Regions from separate parts of the Anaeromicrobium sediminis genome, predicted to be linked through region 1. Evidence: riboswitches for the same ligand, from Rfam matches in the RefSeq annotation. Region 1 holds a riboswitch; each other region holds the start of a gene.
What was found. Region 1 has a riboswitch for cobalamin ahead of CCE28_RS20795 (ABC transporter ATP-binding protein). Riboswitches for the same ligand answer to the same signal wherever they lie in the genome.
Positions count from the first base shown of each region.

Region 1 (3,207 bases):
CTAATCCTGATTTGACTGCGGATGCTAATTGTAGGCTATGTTTGGTCAAAGTTGAAGGACAAAAAGAGTTACTTCCTGCATGTGCAGCAAATGTAACAAATAATATGAAGGTTATTACTCAAGATAAAGAATTAAATCATATCCGAAAAACTATACTTGAGTTGTTACTGGCAACAAATGAGCATAATTGCTTAACTTGTTTTAAAGGGAATGCAACTGTTTCAGGGGCATGTGAATTACAAGGTTTAATACGTGAATTTGGAATTCAAAACACAAGATTTGAGCAAAACAAAGAAAAAGTGCCTGTTGATAGCACAAGTCCTATACTTAATTATGATCCAAATAAATGTATTTTGTGTGGAAGATGTGTACGTGCCTGCAGAGAAATTGCTGGAAAAGATAATATCGGTTTTGCAAATAGAGGGGCTCAAACATTTGTGGCTGTAGGTGCAAATAAGAAATTTAATCAGAGTGCGTGTGTTGAATGTGAAGCGTGTATTGGCGTATGTCCTACAGGGGCTATTACAGAAAAAATTACACATTACTCAGGAGAAGAATGGGAAGGAATGTTGGTTTACCAATCTTAATAGGTTAATTTCTATATTTATAGTTTTTTCACAGTGTTTTAAATTGAATCCCTATTACTATGCACAAATAAAAAGCTCAGTAATAGGGATTTAGAATTTTAAGTAAAAAAATTACATAATTCAAGTTTATAATATAAAGATAGCATAAAAAATCAAAAAAAGTGTATTAGAACATGAAATAATTTATTGTATATTAACTAATAAATAACATATAAACTAAATATTAACAAAGTTTTAGCAAATTGTATTGACATAAAGTATTTATAGTGATAAAAATTTCCAAACACATTTGAATAATGCTAGGTAAAATTGGGAAGCAAGTGAGAATCTTGCACAGTGCCGCTACTGTATTAGAAGAGTGTTAATTCGTATACCACTGAGGAAACTTGGGAAGGTGAATTAGCATGATGAGGCTTAAGTCAGGAGACCGACTAGTATTTAAAATGTCATGAGCTTTTCGGACCAAAAAGCGATATTCTCAGACGTGTTTTTTTTGTGCCCTGAAATAGTAAAACTATATAAAAAAATAAGAATAAGGAAAAAAGTATCAAAACAAATCTGATGGTGTAGGAAATGAAATAGAGGTGAAAATATAGAAGTTACAAGGAATATAGCAAAGTTTTAATAAACAAAAAGAGCCTTTGTATTGTATGTTATAGTATGTGCGTTTAGCATAATTCTAAACGCTTTATATAACTACGATTGAAGCATACTAAATCTAAAAGAAATGGGAGGTTAAATAATGGTTCGTCTTTATACAGATGGCATAAACATTGGTTATGATGAGAGTTTAGTTGTGGAAGATATTAGTATAGAAATTCCAAACAAAAAAATTACTGTTATCATTGGCTCAAATGGTTGTGGAAAATCTACACTATTAAAAGCAATGACTCGTATTATTAAGCATCAGTCTGGGTCGGTTGTCTTAGATGGGAAAAATATATTGAAAGAAAACACTAAAATACTGGCTAAAAAAATGGCAGTTCTCCTGCAAACACCAGAATGTACAAGTGGGTTAACAGTCTGTGAGCTAGTATCTTATGGCCGCTTCCCTTATGAAAAAGACTTCGGACGCTTAACAAAAAAAGACTATGAAGTAATTGACTGGGCTCTAGAGGTTACAGAAACAAAAGACTTTAAGTTTCGTGCGATTGATGCACTATCAGGAGGTCAACGTCAGCGTGTTTGGATTGCAATGGCCCTTGCGCAAGAAACTGAAATTATCTTTCTTGATGAACCTACAACCTATTTAGATATGGCTCATCAACTAGAAGTTTTAGAACTTTTGCAAAAGCTAAATGTAGAACAGGGACGTACAATTGTTATGGTTCTTCATGATTTAAATCAAGCTGCTCGATTTGCTGACTATATTATTGCTCTAAAAGACGGGAAAATCGTGAAAGCTGGAAATTGTGAAGACGTTATTAATCAGAATGTACTGAAGGAACTATTTCATATCGATGCTGAAATTGGTAGAGATCCTCGAACAAATAAACCAATTTGCATCACCTACAATCTATTAAAAGGAGAATCCAAAAATGAAAAAAATATTAATTCCTATGCTACTAGTATTTGTGCTAACTTTTAGTGCTTGTAGCAACCAAACAACAGAAAAAGACAACACCTCAACTATACAGGAAGTTAAATCAGAAACGATCATATATGAATCTGAAAATGGTCCGATTGAGGTTCCTGCTGAACCACAACGTATTGTTGATTTAACTTGTCACACTTCTGGTAGTGTTATGGCTCTGGGTGGCAATATTGTTGGTGTAGATAAATATTCCAAAATGAATCCTTTATTTGAAAAATATAGTAAAGATGCTGTAGAAGTATCTGATGAAAGCTTAGAAAAAATTATTGAATTAGAACCAGATTTGATTATTGCCTCATCAACGAGTAATAGCATCGATAAATTGAAAAAAATTGCTCCTACTGTAACGTATACATTTGGAAAAGTTGATTATTTAACTAGTTTTCTAGAAATTGGTAAACTACTAAATAAAGAAAAAGAAGCGCAAGCTTGGATTGATGATTTTAAAATACGTGCACAAAGAGCTGGAGAAGAGATCAAATCAAAAATTGGAGCTGATGCAACGATTTCTGTTATAGAAGGGTATGAAAAACAGCTTTACGTATTTGGTGATAATTGGTGTCGGGGTACAGAAATTCTTTATGAAGAGATGAAATTAAAAATGCCGGAGAAAGTAAAAGAAATGGCTTTAAAAGACGGTTACTATGCATTATCGCCTGAGGTTCTTCCAGAGTTCGTAGGAGACTATTTAATCTTCAGTAAAAACTTAGATGCGGACAATTCATTCACAGAAACAGATACGTATAAAAATCTTCCCGCTGTAAAAAATAATCGTGTATTTGAAGTCAATGCCAAACAGTTCTATTTTAATGATGCACTTACCCTAGAGTACCAATTAGATTTCATTAAGAAAAGCTTCCTTGGTAACTAGTACTACGAGAGGAATTCTTAGCTGAAGAATTCTTCTTTTTTTTTCTATTATATATTATAAGAAAGGTGAGAGACTGATGATGGAAGAAAATCAACGTTTCATTTCATTCGTATTCAAGCTGTTGACGGCAATGCTTGTATTTGCTGGAATGTTTG
Region 1 is NZ_NIBG01000034.1:18,149-21,355, forward strand. It holds gene CCE28_RS20790 (2Fe-2S iron-sulfur cluster-binding protein) at 1-587, shown strand, start outside; cobalamin riboswitch at 868-1,037, shown strand; gene CCE28_RS20795 (ABC transporter ATP-binding protein) at 1,330-2,175, shown strand; gene CCE28_RS20800 (iron-hydroxamate ABC transporter substrate-binding protein) at 2,126-3,052, shown strand; gene CCE28_RS20805 (FecCD family ABC transporter permease) at 3,129-3,207, shown strand, end outside.

Region 2 (3,207 bases), on a different contig from region 1:
CCAAGTATGTAAAATACAACAATGTAACATATAAGAACAAATATTGATGTATAATCAAAAGTATTTCTTAAGGCAATACCTCTTAATGAATTTATAGTATGAGTAAGAGGTAATATATATATTAGCTTTTTTATTATTAGTGGCATCTTATCTAAAGAGAAAAAAGTACCACATATGAACGTCATGGGAGTTATGATAAAACTAGTAAATCTGTTCATATCATAGTGTGAGTTTATAACCATAGCAGCATAATATCCGAATGCTGCAAATAATAAACTATTTAACATTGCTATGGCAATAAAGGCAAGATTAACATGAATATAGGCTTTAAATAAGTAAGATATTAATAAAATTATCATACCAGCGTAAAGTCCCCTTAATGCTCCTGCTAGAATATATCCTAAAGTTAAAAAGGATAAATTAACAGGTGCAGTCATATAATCTTCAAAGCTTTTTTCATGAAGCCTAGCAACGGAAATCCTTATGGATACGGCATTATAGCTAGTGTGCATAGTAGACATGGCTATAATACCAGGGATAATATAGTGCATGTAGTTATTACCATCTATCACAATATCAGAACCTAGGCCCCAACCAAAGGCCAAGAGATATAATAGGGGTGTCACTACAGATTGGGATGTGATCTTAAAAACTCTTTTTTGAAAGAATTTAAATTCTCTCCAAAGTATTGTTGAAATTTCCATCTATAACACCTTCCTATTTGTAAAGTTGAAGAATACATCTTCTAAGTTTGTATTTCTAAGAACATAATCACAACTTAGTTCCTTAGCATACTCCTGTGCATTAACAATATTAGAAAAGTATTTATATATGGTCTTATCATCTTCACTAAAATATTCTATGGTATATTTACCAATTTTTTCTTTTAGGTTGTCATTTGTATCGTAATGGAATATCTTACCTTTATCCATTAATCCTATTTTGTCACACAAGTATTCGGCTTCTTCCATGTAGTGGGTTGTTAAAATTATGGTTTTGCCCTTGTGTTTCATTTTCTTTAGGATGTCCCAAATCTTTCTTCTGTTGTTCAAATCAATACCTACAGTAGGTTCGTCTAAAAATAAAATCTCAGGATCATTAACTAATGATTTGGCAATCATTAGTTTTCTTTTCATTCCTCCAGATAATTTTTTAGTAATACGATTTTGAACGCCTTTAAGATCTGAAAATTCAAGTAAATCCTCTACTAGAGGCTTTATTTGTTCCTTTGGTATTTTGTATAGCTTTGCTGCAAATATTAAGTTTTCTTCCACAGTAAGTTCCTTATCTAGATTAATATGTTGGGGAACTATACCTATCTTGCTTTTTAAAGAAGTATTTCCTCTATGCATTTTTTCACCTTTAATTAGTATTTCTCCAGAAGTGGGTTTCAAAAGACCTACTAACATTTTTATTAAGGTGGTTTTACCAGCTCCATTAGGACCTAAAAGGCCTACAAAAGTACCTTTTTCAATATTTAAATGGAGATGATCTACTGCATTAAAAGTTTGGAAGCTTTTGGTAATATTTTGTATTCTTATCATATTAACCAGTCCTTCACATATAAATTTATCATTTATAACTCTAGCAAAAAACATGTAAATTAGCAACTCCTAAAAAAAAATGGACTTTAATTAGGCTTAATTATTGACTTTAAAAAATTAATAATATATAATCCAAGTGTAAGTGAATAATTAAACATATTAATCGTAGGGAAAGTGGTAAAATCCACTGCAGCCCCCGCTACTGTAAGGCAGATGAAACCTTCATAACCACTGGAAAATGAGCATTCTGGGAAGGGAAGGTATGAATATGAAGCCAAGCCAGGAGACCTTGTTTAGTATGAAGTATTCAACTTTCGGAGGGAAAGTACGGAATATACAACAGAAAATATGATGGGAAAAAATTCCATTGTATAAATATGGTGTATATAACAAGAGCTTCGAAGAAAGCTCTTTTTTTATTGCAAGTAAGGAGAAATGATGAAAGAGTCGCTGATTAATGAGTTAAAATCAAAAAAGTATGGAAACAAAATAGTGGGAGTGTTTATTTTTATTCTTTTGATTGTCACATTGATACTATGTGTAAATTTAGGAAGAGCAGAAATAACATACGTAGATGTAGTTAAAGTAATAGGTGGGAAAATAATCAAAAATCCTGAAATGTATAGTGAAATAAAGAATTCTTATGTGAAAATAATATGGGATGTGCGTTTACCCAGAATTCTTACTGCTATTGTAGTGGGTGCAGGTCTAGCTGTTTCAGGAATAGTGTTTCAATCACTTTTAATGAATCCTTTGGCAGATTCATATACTATGGGTGTTTCATCAGGAGCGGCCCTTGGAGCCACTTTGGCCATATACATAAATTTATTTTATGACATTTATGTACCTATAACCATAAGTTCTTTTATTGGAGCCTTTGTCACCCTATTTATAGTAATATTCATAGCACGTACTAAGGGATACATAAGTGGATCTAATCTAATAATAGCGGGAATAATAGTTAGTTCCATATTTTCAGCTGGAATTAAGTTTATTAAAAGTTTAGCTGGGGAAAACGTATCGGCCATAGTCAATTGGCTCATGGGTAGTTTAGCTGCTAGAAGCTGGGTACATGTGAAAATTGGTTTTTTTACTATAAGTATCTGTATAATCATATGTTGGTATTACGCTAAGGATTTAAACTTACTGTGTCTAGGTGAAAGGGAAGCTAGGAGTCTTGGAATAGACACGAAAAAGGTTAAAAAGATATTTTTAATCTGTGGATCCTTAATAACGGCAGTTTGTGTATCCATAAGTGGAATAATAGGATTTGTAGGACTTGTAGTTCCTCACATGTTAAGATTTACTGTAGGTTCAGACAATAGAGTATTGTTACCTTTGGGTGCTCTTTTGGGAGGAGAACTACTGTTGTTAGCAGATACTGGGTCTAGGGCTCTTATGAATGTGGAAATACCTGTGGGAGTACTTACTACCTTACTTGGAGGACCATTTTTTATCTACATATTCATCACAAGGAATAAGAGTTTGAATTAGGAGGAGTTATATGTTTCAAGTTAAAAATTTATCCTTTTCCTATGGAGAAAAGGAAACACTTAGAAATCTTAATTTTCAACTAGAAGAGGGTACAATGACTACCATTATAGGACCTAATGGTAGTGGGAAGACAACCCTTTTAAATGTGATGACTAATAATTTAGATAAT
Region 2 is NZ_NIBG01000021.1:23,010-26,216, forward strand. It holds gene CCE28_RS17450 (ABC transporter permease) at 1-704, opposite strand, end outside; gene CCE28_RS17455 (ABC transporter ATP-binding protein) at 705-1,598, opposite strand; cobalamin riboswitch at 1,663-1,854, shown strand; gene CCE28_RS17460 (FecCD family ABC transporter permease) at 1,983-3,038, shown strand; gene CCE28_RS17465 (ABC transporter ATP-binding protein) at 3,049-3,207, shown strand, end outside.
Region 2: linked by a shared signal. The riboswitch ahead of CCE28_RS17460 (FecCD family ABC transporter permease) and the one ahead of CCE28_RS20795 (ABC transporter ATP-binding protein) in region 1 are both predicted to bind cobalamin.

Region 3 (3,207 bases), on a different contig from region 1:
ATGTAGCTGCAAGGGAGGAACAAAAGGAATGAAATATTCAAAAAAAGCTTTAAAAAAAGTAGTACAAGGGCTAAAAAATATCTTTGATGCAACTGCTGAGGAAGTAGCAAAGGCCATGAGAGAGGCAGAATACACAGCGGAAGAAGTGGCACACGGCATAAAGGAAGTCTATAATGCACCTGATGGAGATATATTTGATGCGTTGGATTATGCTGGATACAGTACCAATGAGATAGATGATGCAATAATGAGTATGATTTGACTTAATGATGGTTTTCTTATTTAATATGGTTATTTTACAAAAATAAATGAAATTATAGACAAGTATTGCCACATGTTTGAATATAATAACTTTAACGAGGTAAAAATTGGAATATGAAAGAGGAGAAATACATATGAAAAAAATTAAAAGAAGAAAAGTTATGCGGGAAATTAAGAAAACAAAAGTCACAATAATAAGTATATTAATAGGTATAATGATTGGGACAATAATCGGAATGATAGGTAGTTAGATAACGGGGATAGTTGAGCGTGGTTTTTACTCAAACTAAGGGTTACGGTATATAGTCGGAGTCTGTACTTCTAAGTGTACAAAATAAAACTATAATTTTTAAAAATTGAATATCACCTACAACATCTTCAACTATAGATATTATCTTACCTTCTTTAATAATATCTACTATATATTCCATATCTGAATACATATTAAGTCTAAAATGCATTTTATAATGTTGAAATTTGTAAAAGCAATTGTTATAATTGTATTGATCCAATTATAACAATTGAATATCTTGTTTTGGGTACCAATATAAGGTTTAATAGGGAAAGTGGTGAAAATCCACTGCAGCCCCCGCTACTGTATACGGAGACAAAGCCAAATCCACTGGATTAATCTGGGAAGGATGGTAGAGAATGACCCGTGAGCCAGGAGACCTGCCTAAAGCTGTATATGGAACTTCGGAGGGAAGTAAGACCATAGAGTAGAACTATTTGAAAGATATTATCTTTTATTTTGATAAAGTTTTTTAAGTTAATAGAGATACGCTGTGCCTCCGTTTTTGCGGAGGCTTTATTTTTTTCTCTAGTATCTTACTGGGATTACTTTTATTAAAGTTAAAAGATTTAATATGATGGTACATGGTTACATTATTTAAAATACAAACATAAAAAAGGAGGACACAAATGAAAAAAATATCTTTACTTCTAGTATTTGTTTTAATATTTTCATTTACTGGGTGTACAAAGGATGAAACTACAAAAGCTGTAAATGAAGATGTGAAAATTGAAGAGACAAAGGAAACAAGGGAATATGAACCTATAACATTTAACTATGAAATTTACGGTGAAAATTATGAGATAACATTTGAAAAAGCTCCTGAAAGAGCTGTTACATTATCTCAGTTTATGACAGAAATGCTTTTAGCTCTAGGTCTTGAAGATAAAATGGTAGGAACAGCTTTTATGGATAATGAAATTTATCCAGAATTTAAAGAGGCTTACGAAAGTATACCTGTTCTTTCTGATAAATATCCTTCTAAAGAAGTGCTATTTTCTGTAGGACCAGACTTTGTATCTGGATGGGAATCAGCTTTTAATGAAAAGAGAGTAGCTTCAGCTACTGATATGATGGATAACGGAATAAATCCATATTTAGCCACATCCATAGGCGGTAGTGGTTCATTAGAAGGAGTTTATAAAGATTTTAGAGATTTAGGAAAAATATTTGCAGTAGAAGAAAAGGCTGAGGAAGTAATTAAAAAAATGAAAACAGAAATAAAAGGGATTCAAGACAAAATAGGGGATATTTCAGAAGAGGAAATGGTAAAAGTTTTTGTTTATGATTCTGGTGAAAAGGAACCTTTTGTTGTAGCTGGTGGAGGAATTAGTGGAGATATTATAAGACAATCAAAGGGAAAAAATATATTTGATCATATTAACAAGGGCTATGCAACTGTATCCTGGGAAGAAGTAGTTGAAAAAAATCCTGAGGTGATCGTAATAGTTGATTATGGAGATACAGATTATGATGCAAAATTAAACTTCTTAAAAGAACATCCGGCTTTACAGCATATAAAAGCTATAAAAGAAGAGAGATTTGTAAAAGTAAGCCTTGCAGATATGTCACCTGGTATTAGAAATACAAAAGCCATAGAAGAACTTGTAAAGGGATTCTATCCAGAAAAGTTTGAGTAAGATGAAGATTTTTGAGAAAAAACTATATTTTACAATATTATGTATAACTTTAAGTGTAGGCCTTATAGCATCCATAATAGCTTCAATTAGTTTAGGGCCTATAACCTTAGATTTTAAAGAAGTATGGAAAATTATAGCTAGTAAGTTGTTTTTCAAAGAGATTTTTCAATGTACTTGGAAAAAAACCACAGAAAGTATTGTTTGGAATTTGAGGTTTCCTAGGACTTTGTTAGCTATAATTGCTGGAGCAGGCCTTTCACTTTGTGGTATAATGATGCAAGCTTTAACTAAAAATCCATTAGCTAACCCTTATATTTTAGGTATATCATCAGGAGCATCTACTGGAGCTGTAATGATAATTATATTTGGAGGTTCTAGCATATTTGGAATACAGAATGTTTCCATAGGAGCCTTTATTGGGGCATTACTAGCAAGTTTATTAGTTTTTATACTATCTAGACAAAATGGTGTTTTTTCTTCAACACGTCTAGTACTAACAGGTGTATCAATAGCTGCTCTTTTTTCAAGTATAACGAGCTTTTTAATATTTACAGCACAAGATTATTCAAAGGTTCATGAGGCATTATTTTGGATGACAGGAAGTTTAGGTGGAGCTAAATGGGGCAATTTATTATGGCCTTCTGCTTGGCTACTAATTTCCTATGTGTTTCTAATTATATTTTCAAGAGGCTTAAATAGTTTATTGTTAGGAGAAGGAGTGGCAATTACTTTAGGGGTAGATACAAAATTTTTAAAAAATATGATTCTTTGTTTAGGAAGTATACTAACCGGATTTGTGGTATCAATAACAGGTGTTATAGGGTTTGTAGGACTTATAGTTCCTCATATATGCAGAACATTAGTAGGGGCAGATCATAAAAGAGTATCTACACTATCTCTTTTATTAGGACCGATTCTACTTATTTGGGCAGATATTTTGGCTAGGATGATAGCTAGACCTGAAGAAATACCCATTGGAGTAATTACCGCATTGTTAGGAGCACCATTTTTTAT
Region 3 is NZ_NIBG01000037.1:5,557-8,763, forward strand. It holds gene CCE28_RS21145 (hypothetical protein) at 29-262, shown strand; gene CCE28_RS22415 (hypothetical protein) at 555-704, opposite strand; cobalamin riboswitch at 782-955, shown strand; gene CCE28_RS21150 (ABC transporter substrate-binding protein) at 1,183-2,193, shown strand; gene CCE28_RS21155 (FecCD family ABC transporter permease) at 2,195-3,207, shown strand, end outside.
Region 3: linked by a shared signal. The riboswitch ahead of CCE28_RS21150 (ABC transporter substrate-binding protein) and the one ahead of CCE28_RS20795 (ABC transporter ATP-binding protein) in region 1 are both predicted to bind cobalamin.

Region 4 (3,207 bases), on a different contig from region 1:
TTTAATTTCATTCATTTAAATTTTCCAACTCTAATAGAGTCATTTTCTTTCTCTTTAGTCTTCTGTTTACATGTTCTTCCACTAAATTTTTGATTAGAACTACCATAGGAACTCCAAAGAACATGCCTACAACTCCTCCTACGGCACCTGACAGGGTTATAGCCACTATTATCCAAAATGCTCCTACCCCAATCTTATCTCCTAATATCTTAGGACCTAATATGGCTCCATCAAACTGCTGAAGTAGTGCAATTATTAGACCTACTACTAGAGTCATTTTAGGACTTGCAATCAAAGTTATAATCACAGCCACAACACCTCCTATTATAGGTCCCACAAATGGAAGTACATTAGTAGTTCCCACAACTAAGGATATTAATAAGGCGTATGGACACTTTACCATTATTAATATAACAAAGCAAATTAATCCAATAATTGCTGAATCAATTACTTTTCCAACTACAAAATTAGAAAATATATCATTGCCCTTATTAATTATATAAACTATATAATCCGCTCTTTCATTACTAGTAAAGGCATATAGCATACGTTTTGCCCTGGCAATTAGTAATTTTTTGTCTAATAATATATACACTCCTAATAGACAACTTATTATTTTTTTACAAATACCAAAAATAGTTCCTTGAAAATTGCCAAAGCTCTTTGGTACATATTTAATACTCGATATTCCCTTATTAATACTATTTCTTATAATAGCTATAGTATTTTTATCTAAATCATCTATACGGTTAATACCTATTTTATTTATTATTCTATCTGTAATCATCCCAGTAGTTAGATTGCTAGAATGTGGCAATGTTTCTAAAAAGTTTATTATACTATTTATTACATTGTGTACTACCAAAGTTCCTAGCAAGATAACAATTAATGTGACAATAAAAACGGCTATAAACACACTCATATTTCTTTTCATATTAAATTTTCTTTCGAAAAAAACTACAAATGGGTCTAATATATATGCTAAAAAGAATCCATTCACAATAGGAAATATGACTCTATAATAGCTAATTCTCATACTTTTATTTACACATAGGCTTCCTATTAAAATTATCATTATTACTGCAAATACTAAACTACTATAACTAAACCTTATGATTTTTTTGTTCATCTATTGATTCTCCTAGTCCTTGTTTAAATGCCTTTCATTTAAGCTCAATATTCCAAAAAAAATTATATTGTTGATAAATCTCTAAAAATATATTATCATAAATATGAGAAATTAATAAGCTAAAATTTTAAGGTGCCTAATTTTTAGGAGAATAGGGAAGAAGGTTAAATTCCTTCACGGACCCACCACTGTAATGATGAGAAATGTTAAATATGCCACTAGACTACTGGGAAGGCTTAATATTTCTATGATTCTTAGTCAGGAGACCTGCCTTAAAATTTTAAAATGTGAATGACGGCAAAGTTCATATTCCCACTGGGAGTATGGGCTTTTTTAATTGCCTAAAAACACAAATATAATCTTAAAGGGGAATTTTGAAAGATGAAAAAATTACAAGAAACTATTAAATCAATTACACCACTTAGTAAAAACCATATGGATTTAGCTAAGGAAAGACTAGACCTTCTTATTAAGCCTTTAGATAGTTTGGGTAAATTAGAAACTATAGCTATTCAGTTATCTGGAATTTATGAAAATAATTACTATGATACTTCCAATAAATTAATTTTAGGTTTTGGAGCTGATCATGGAGTTTATGAGGAAAATGTATCTCCTTGTAAACAGGTGGTTACACAGCAACAATTTGCCAACTTTGTAGGTGGAGGTAATGGAGTATCTACCCTATGTAATTTTACAAATTCCCATGTTTGGGCCATAGATGTGGGCATAAATTGCGATGAAGAAATTACTGGAGTTTTTAATGAAAAAATCAGAAAGTCTACTGATAATATGAGAATAGGACCTGCCATGGCCTATGATGAAGCCATAAAGTCTTTAGAGATAGGAATTAAATATGCTACTTTAGCTAAGGAAAAGGGATACAAAGTAATTGGTATCGGAGAAATGGGTATATGTAATACTACTCCATCAACAGCAATTATGAGTGTATTCTTTGATCTATTACCTGAAAATATTACGGGTATGGGCTGTGGCCTTGATAATGAAGGTATCCTTAGAAAGATGAATGTTATAAAGGATTCTATTAAAATTAACAAGCCAGATAAAAATGATCCTATAGATATATTAGCTAAGGTTGGAGGATTTGAGATAGGGGCCATGGCTGGAGCCATATTAGGAGCTGCTAGCTTAAGAATGCCTGTTGTATTAGATGGTTTCATATCTTATGCGGCATTTATTATTGCCTATGGTTTAAATAACCTTTGTAAAGATTATGCCATTCCATCCCATATGTCTGCAGAACCCGCATCTAAATTGGTTTTAGATAAGTTATCCTTATCGCCCCTTTTAAATTTAGATATGAAGTTGGGAGAAGGTTCTGGTGCAGCATTGGCCTTTAACATAATAGAAGCAGCTAACTTTACATACAAAAATATGCTTACCTTCGATGAATCTAATATGGAAAATACTCACCCATAAAGTAAAACTTAATTTCCTAACAAGTAAAAAAAGAGAGGCATATGCCTCTCTTAATATTCCAAAATACCGCTACTCTAATTTTGATACCTATCTCAACGATAGGTGGGTGCCCTCACAGATACTTCTTTGTCCTTGCCGATTCGGTCTCATAAGTCAATTTCACATCTAAATTTTGAACTCCCGTTTCTTAACTGTAGGTTCAAAATAAGAGCTACACGAATACCCCAGATATATTTCTTTTTCTTGTATTCATTATAACAAATTTTTTGTAATTCGCAAATACTTATTTAATGGAAATTTAGATTGATTTTTCTATTTGAGATTTTTTTAACACTTACGATATCTTTTTTAAAAAATTCAATTCTTATCTCCCTATATTTTAATCTTTTTCACTAATATATATCCTAACATGGCTCCTACCAGATTTAATATAATATCATCTATATCACAAGTGCCTACCCTATAAATATATTGAAGTAGTTCAATACTGCAAGTAGTTATTAGGGCTAACATAAATATTTTTATATAATTATTAGTCTTATTATAGGCTAGTGGTAATAAAAATCCTAAAGGCATAAAAGCTACAATATTGCCCCCAATATTAATTATTGTATTTCTTATACCATATTTTAAAAACGCAT
Region 4 is NZ_NIBG01000007.1:121,438-124,644, forward strand. It holds gene CCE28_RS09920 (AI-2E family transporter) at 8-1,129, opposite strand; cobalamin riboswitch at 1,243-1,418, shown strand; gene cobT (nicotinate-nucleotide--dimethylbenzimidazole phosphoribosyltransferase) at 1,511-2,566, shown strand; RNA gene ssrS (6S RNA) at 2,618-2,800, opposite strand; gene CCE28_RS09935 (VanZ family protein) at 2,939-3,207, opposite strand, start outside.
Region 4: linked by a shared signal. The riboswitch ahead of cobT (nicotinate-nucleotide--dimethylbenzimidazole phosphoribosyltransferase) and the one ahead of CCE28_RS20795 (ABC transporter ATP-binding protein) in region 1 are both predicted to bind cobalamin.